2 regions of the Bacillus sp. 1A genome follow, and region 2 is predicted to be linked to the other one. Evidence: a T-box and tRNA genes for the amino acid it is inferred to sense, from the RefSeq annotation. Region 2 holds a T-box; the other holds one or more tRNA genes.
The links. A T-box is a leader RNA that pairs with one kind of tRNA and senses whether it is charged. The one in region 2 lies ahead of tyrS (tyrosine--tRNA ligase), so its partner is inferred to be a tRNA-Tyr.
Positions count from the first base shown of each region.

Region 1: it encodes a tRNA-Tyr, which carries the amino acid that the T-box ahead of tyrS (tyrosine--tRNA ligase) is inferred to sense. The anticodon was not compared.

Region 1 is NZ_JBQYLZ010000001.1:6,046,603-6,049,989, forward strand. It holds gene ACUN0F_RS30920 (DUF3884 family protein) at 221-541, shown strand; tRNA gene ACUN0F_RS30925 (tRNA-Leu) at 754-835, opposite strand; tRNA gene ACUN0F_RS30930 (tRNA-Cys) at 845-915, opposite strand; tRNA gene ACUN0F_RS30935 (tRNA-Gly) at 930-1,004, opposite strand; tRNA gene ACUN0F_RS30940 (tRNA-Gln) at 1,010-1,084, opposite strand; tRNA gene ACUN0F_RS30945 (tRNA-His) at 1,148-1,223, opposite strand; tRNA gene ACUN0F_RS30950 (tRNA-Trp) at 1,243-1,316, opposite strand; tRNA gene ACUN0F_RS30955 (tRNA-Tyr) at 1,324-1,407, opposite strand; tRNA gene ACUN0F_RS30960 (tRNA-Thr) at 1,418-1,493, opposite strand; tRNA gene ACUN0F_RS30965 (tRNA-Phe) at 1,512-1,587, opposite strand; tRNA gene ACUN0F_RS30970 (tRNA-Asp) at 1,597-1,672, opposite strand; tRNA gene ACUN0F_RS30975 (tRNA-Met) at 1,676-1,752, opposite strand; tRNA gene ACUN0F_RS30980 (tRNA-Val) at 1,777-1,852, opposite strand; tRNA gene ACUN0F_RS30985 (tRNA-Glu) at 1,858-1,932, opposite strand; tRNA gene ACUN0F_RS30990 (tRNA-Ser) at 1,950-2,041, opposite strand; tRNA gene ACUN0F_RS30995 (tRNA-Asn) at 2,044-2,118, opposite strand; rRNA gene rrf (5S ribosomal RNA) at 2,127-2,242, opposite strand; rRNA gene ACUN0F_RS31005 (23S ribosomal RNA) at 2,344-3,387, opposite strand, start outside.
Region 2 is NZ_JBQYLZ010000001.1:1,503,470-1,506,856, forward strand. It holds gene ACUN0F_RS07500 (SET domain-containing protein) at 1-166, shown strand, start outside; gene murB (UDP-N-acetylmuramate dehydrogenase) at 554-1,468, shown strand; T-box leader at 1,577-1,792, shown strand; gene tyrS (tyrosine--tRNA ligase) at 1,843-3,102, shown strand; gene ACUN0F_RS07515 (NAD(P)/FAD-dependent oxidoreductase) at 3,329-3,387, opposite strand, start outside.

The DNA of each region.
Region 1 (3,387 bases), 4.5 Mb from region 2:
ACTATCATTTTGTTCTTTCGACAAGTTATATTATACATGAATTTCTACATTTATTACGAATTTTAGAAGCACATAGTATAATTTAACAAAAAAGACTCTAACAGAAATGTTAGAGTCTTTTTATATCGCTGATACATATTTCTATAATTTCCCTATAACTACTTTCTATCGTTATATAATAAAAACAGGAAAAAATTTGAAGAAAGATGGAAGGAGAATTATGACACATTCACATGAGAAAAAAGCACATGGTCTGAAAGGAATAGGAGAGCAGTTAAACCCAACTATCTATCAAGTGAGATTCATGAAATTAGATGAACCAATTCAATTTGAGTCGTTTCCTGAATTAAAGGAATTAGGAGATTGGTTGAGTACTTCAACGCACATGTGGGCGTGCCACTCAACTATGTACAAGTACAACAAAGAAGAGTTTGAAAAGAGGTTTTTAGAAATTACAAACTTAACCGTTGATAATGTACTAATATCTACTGGTGCTATCGGATTTAACTTCATGTCACCGGGGTGGAGAAATTCTCTCTAGAGTGCTCGAAGGGAATATTGTATATACAATATTTTGCTGGAATTTTATAGAATACCACACTTAAAAGGATAAAAATGAATGTTTGTTTTTATCCTTTTAATGTTTCGCAGTTTACTCACCGTACACTTTTTGTGCTTATTTTGTCATGTAATGAAAAGAAAACACAAAAAAACTCTATACTAATTGTATAGAGTTTTTTACGCCGTTCATGATACCGATGGTCGGGGTCGAACCGACACTCCCGAAGGAACACGATTTTGAGTCGTGCGCGTCTGCCAATTCCGCCACATCGGCACAAAAGAAAGGCGGCAACCGGATTTGAACCGGTGGTAAAGGTTTTGCAGACCTCTGCCTTACCACTTGGCTATGCCGCCATGTTAAATTTTATTGGAGCGGAAGACGGGATTCGAACCCGCGACCCCAACCTTGGCAAGGTTGTATTCTACCACTGAACTACTTCCGCAAAAATGGCTGGGCTAGCTGGATTCGAACCAGCGCATGACGGAGTCAAAGTCCGTTGCCTTACCGCTTGGCTATAGCCCATCGAATTCTTACTTAATTATATGTAAGTATCAATTAGATTATTTGTAATTTTAAAAATAAAAATGGGGCGACTGATGGGAATCGAACCCACGAATGCCGGAGCCACAATCCGGTGCGTTAACCACTTCGCCACAACCGCCATGTTGTGTAAATATATTTGGCAGGGGCAGTAGGAATCGAACCCACACTGGAGGTTTTGGAGACCTCAGTTCTACCTTTAAACTATGCCCCTATGTAAATGGTGGAGGGGGGCAGATTCGAACTGCCGAACCCGAAGGAGCGGATTTACAGTCCGCCGCGTTTAGCCACTTCGCTACCCCTCCGAAACTTACATGGTGCCGGCTAGAGGACTTGAACCCCCAACCTACTGATTACAAGTCAGTTGCTCTACCAATTGAGCTAAGCCGGCGTATATTATTAAGATAAATGGTGGCTCGGGACGGAATCGAACCGCCGACACGAGGATTTTCAGTCCTCTGCTCTACCGACTGAGCTACCGAGCCTTATTAAAATGGCGGTCCCGACCGGGGTCGAACCGGCGATCTCCTGCGTGACAGGCAGGCATGTTAACCACTACACCACGGGACCATTTGGTTGCGGGGACAGGATTTGAACCTGCGACCTTCGGGTTATGAGCCCGACGAGCTACCGTGCTGCTCCACCCCGCGATAATACTATTCATATAATTTATATGGTGGAGGATGACGGGATCGAACCGCCGACCCCCTGCTTGTAAGGCAGGTGCTCTCCCAGCTGAGCTAATCCTCCAAAAGTGGTGACCCGTACGGGATTCGAACCCGTGTTACCGCCGTGAAAGGGCGGTGTCTTAACCACTTGACCAACGGGCCAAATATGATAAATCCTATGGCGGAGAGCAAGGGATTCGAACCCTTGATACGCTTGTGACGTATACACGATTTCCAATCGTGCTCCTTCGGCCAACTCGGACAGCTCTCCAATGGCTCCGCAGGTAGGAATCGAACCTACGACCGATCGGTTAACAGCCGATAGCTCTACCGCTGAGCTACTGCGGAATAATATTGCCTGGCAACGTCCTACTCTCACAGGGACAAGGTCCCAACTACCATCGGCGCTAGAGAGCTTAACTTCCGTGTTCGGTATGGGAACGGGTGTGACCTCTCTGCCATCATTACCAGACATTATTCTTTTGAGACAATCATTATTATAACTTATTTACTTTAAAAGTCAACAAGTTTTTTTATGTTCTCTCAAAACTAGATAACATTGCTACATATTATATGGTTAAGTCCTCGATCTATTAGTATTCGTCAGCTCCACATGTCACCATGCTTCCACCTCGAACCTATCAACCTGATCATCTTTCAGGGATCTTACTAGCTTACGCTATGGGAAATCTCATCTTGAGGGGGGCTTCATGCTTAGATGCTTTCAGCACTTATCCCTTCCGCACATAGCTACCCAGCTATGCCCTTGGCAGAACAACTGGTACACCAGCGGTGCGTCCATCCCGGTCCTCTCGTACTAAGGACAGCTCCTCTCAAATTTCCTACGCCCACGACGGATAGGGACCGAACTGTCTCACGACGTTCTGAACCCAGCTCGCGTACCGCTTTAATGGGCGAACAGCCCAACCCTTGGGACCGACTACAGCCCCAGGATGCGATGAGCCGACATCGAGGTGCCAAACCTCCCCGTCGATGTGGACTCTTGGGGGAGATAAGCCTGTTATCCCCGGGGTAGCTTTTATCCGTTGAGCGATGGCCCTTCCATGCGGAACCACCGGATCACTAAGCCCGACTTTCGTCCCTGCTCGACTTGTAGGTCTCGCAGTCAAGCTCCCTTATGCCTTTGCACTCTACGAATGATTTCCAACCATTCTGAGGGAACCTTTGGGCGCCTCCGTTACACTTTAGGAGGCGACCGCCCCAGTCAAACTGCCCACCTGACACTGTCTCCCGGGTCGATAAGACCCGTAGGTTAGAATTTCAATACAGTCAGGGCGGTATCCCACCAGCGCCTCCACCGAAGCTAGCGCTCCGGTTTCAATGGCTCCCGCCTATCCTGTACAAACTGTACCAAAATTCAATATCAGGCTACAGTAAAGCTCCACGGGGTCTTTCCGTCCTGTCGCGGGTAACCTGCATCTTCACAGGTACTATAATTTCACCGAGTCTCTGGTTGAGACAGTGCCCAAATCGTTACACCTTTCGTGCGGGTCGGAACTTACCCGACAAGGAATTTCGCTACCTTAGGACCGTTATAGTTACGGCCGCCGTTTACTGGGGCTTCAGTTCAGAGCTTCGCTTACGCTAACCCCTCTC
Region 2 (3,387 bases):
TAATCCGAATGCAACGTATGATATTGTCTTTGAGAATCACACGTTTAACTTCTTTGCTTACAAAGATATAAAAGCGGGAGAAGAGATTCTAATCAATTATAATGGTGAAGTTGATGACGATGAGCTATTATGGTTTGATAAGGAAAAAGAAGAGAACGAAAAGTAAATTATAATAAGTAATAAAAAAGATGCTTTTACATAGGTAAAAGCATCTTTTTTATTGATGAAAATAAAGTAAAGATTACAAAAAATACCACTTTATTTTCGTATGGTATAGTAAGATACTGAAGGATAGTGTTTTGAAAAAGTTATATATTTTACAAATTGTTGTCTTTCTGATGACATGTCAAGTTTAGTAGCCCATTTGGGTTGCTTTATTATGCAATATATATTTTAATATGAGTGGCACCTCTTATAAATTAAGAGGTTTATAGGTGTCTCGAATTGATTTTGGGTACACTGTATCCACCACTTTAGGTTCGTTCATGTATGTGGGGATATTATGGGCCCGTATAACGGGATAAAAAGAATATAGAAATAGAGGAATCGTAAAATGAATATGCAAGAGGTTTATAAATATTTAAGTACGGTATTGCCTGAAGGTCATGTGAAACAAGATGAAATGTTAAAGAATCATACGCATATTAAAGTTGGTGGAAAAGCAGATGTGTTCGTTGCGCCGACAAATTATGATGAAATTCAAGAAGTTATCAAATATGCTAACGAATATAATATTCCGGTTACGTTTTTAGGAAATGGATCGAATGTCATTATTAAAGATGGTGGAATTCGCGGGATTACCGTAAGTTTAATTCACATTACAGATGTGACTGTAACAGGAACGACGATTGTGGCACAGTGTGGTGCAGCAATTATTGATGTATCACGTATTGCATTAGATTATAATTTAACGGGTCTTGAGTTTGCTTGTGGTATTCCAGGTTCAGTTGGCGGAGCTTTATATATGAATGCTGGCGCATACGGCGGTGAAGTATCGTTTGTATTAACAGAAGCTGTCGTAATGACAGGTGATGGAGAGTTACGTACTTTGACGAAAGAAGCATTTGAATTTGGATATCGTAAGAGCGTATTTGCAAACAACCATTACATTATTCTTGAAGCGAGATTTGAGCTTGAAGAAGGTGTGCGTGAAGAAATTAAAGAAAAAATGGATGATTTAACGTTTAAACGTGAGTCAAAACAACCTCTAGAATATCCTTCATGTGGTAGCGTATTTAAGCGTCCACCAAATAACTTTGCTGGTAAATTGATTCAAGAATCAGGACTACAAGGTAAGCGAATTGGCGGAGTGGAAGTTTCTCTAAAACACGCTGGATTTATGGTGAATGTTGATAATGGAACAGCACAAGATTACATCGATTTAATTCACTTTGTACAAAAGACAGTTGAAGAGAAATTTGGCGTGAAGTTAGAGAGAGAAGTAAGGATTATTGGAGAAGATCTATAATAATCTTTGAATTAAAAGCGTATAAAAGTATGAATTATTTTAAAATAACATTTGGGTATTGTTGACAATTTGTTTTCAATTCAATATAATGGCTAATAATTTAACAAATAATATACGTTGAAAGAGCCCAGTAGCAGTTTGTCACTGTTAACGAGAGAGCTAGGGGTTGCTGGAACCTAGCACAAACAAACTTGCGAATTACACTCTGGAGTATCTTAGGTAATGCTAAGCGGATTGGCAATCGATATTATTGCTAAGAGTGGTATGAGTAGCTATGCTATTTATACAAACTGGGTGGTAACACGGTGAATAATCGTCCCTATGTCATAGACATAGGGACTTTTTGTTTTAAAAAATAAAGGGGATGACAAAAGATGAATATTATTGATGAATTAGAATGGCGCGGCGCTGTGAATCAACAGACTGATGAAGAAGGTTTACGTAAGCTAGTAGAAGAGAAAAAGATTTCACTATACTGCGGGGTTGATCCGACTGGTGATAGTATGCATATTGGACATTTAATTCCGTTTATGATGATGAAGAGATTCCAGTTAGCTGGCCATCATCCAGTTATTTTAATTGGTGGGGCAACAGGAACAATTGGTGATCCGAGCGGACGTCAATCAGAACGTCAACTTCAAACGTTAGAAGTAGTTCAGCATAATGTGGATGCGTTAACAGCGCAAATGAAAAAGCTATTTGATTTTGGCGGAAATAGCGAAGTGAAGATGGTAAATAACTACGACTGGACACATGAAATAAATATTATTGAGTTTTTACGTGATTACGGGAAGAACTTTAGCATTAATAGCATGTTAGCGAAGGATATTGTAGCAAGTCGTTTAGATACAGGTATTTCTTTCACAGAATTTACGTACCAAATTTTGCAAGCGATGGACTTCCATCATTTATACACGAAAGAAGATGTTCAACTGCAAATTGGTGGTAGTGACCAATGGGGAAATATTACGAGTGGTTTAGATTTAATTCGTAAGTTAGAAGGGCACGAAGCGAAAGTATTTGGATTAACGATTCCATTATTATTGAAATCAGATGGTACGAAGTTCGGTAAATCAGCAGGTGGTGCAGTTTGGCTTGATCCTGAAAAAACAACACCATTTGAATTTTACCAGTTTTGGGTGAATACAGATGACCGTGATGTAGTGAAATACTTGAAATACTTTACGTTCTTAACGAAAGAGCGCATCGATGAATTGGCAACGAAGGTAGAAACAGAGCCTCATAAACGTGAATCGCAAAAAGTATTAGCGGAAGAAATGACGAAATTCGTTCATGGAGCAGAGGCACTCCTGCAAGCTGAGAAGATTACAGCAGCGTTATTTAGCGGAGATATTAAATCGTTAACAGCTGATGAAATTGAGCAAGGTTTTAAAGAGATGCCAACATTCCAGTCTTCAAAAGAGACGAAAAACATCGTAGAATGGCTAGTTGATTTAGGAATTGAGCCATCTAGACGACAAGCACGTGAGGATATTAATAATGGAGCTATTTCGATGAATGGCGAAAAAGTAACGGATGTGGATACAGATGTTACTGTAGAAAATTCATTTGATGGACGATTTATTATTATTCGTAAAGGGAAGAAGAACTACAGTTTAGTTAAGTTAGGATAATGAGTAAGGCCGAAAAATATATCAGCGATTTTCCTGATATATCGATTTACCGACAAAAAGCAACAATAAAAGCTGTTCCGAACAGGACAGCTTTTATTACGAAAAGTCAGTATATTTAGATAAATTTAAAGGGTATATAATTTTTTTGACGAATAAATAAGTTAGAGAAAATTACGGATAAAAATAGCCCGAACCATGCAGGGCATGATTCGGGCTTATATTCAGCTTAGTAAGCTAAGCTGAATAGACCTTTAATGTGTGATAAGTAACGAACGTTACTTGCTT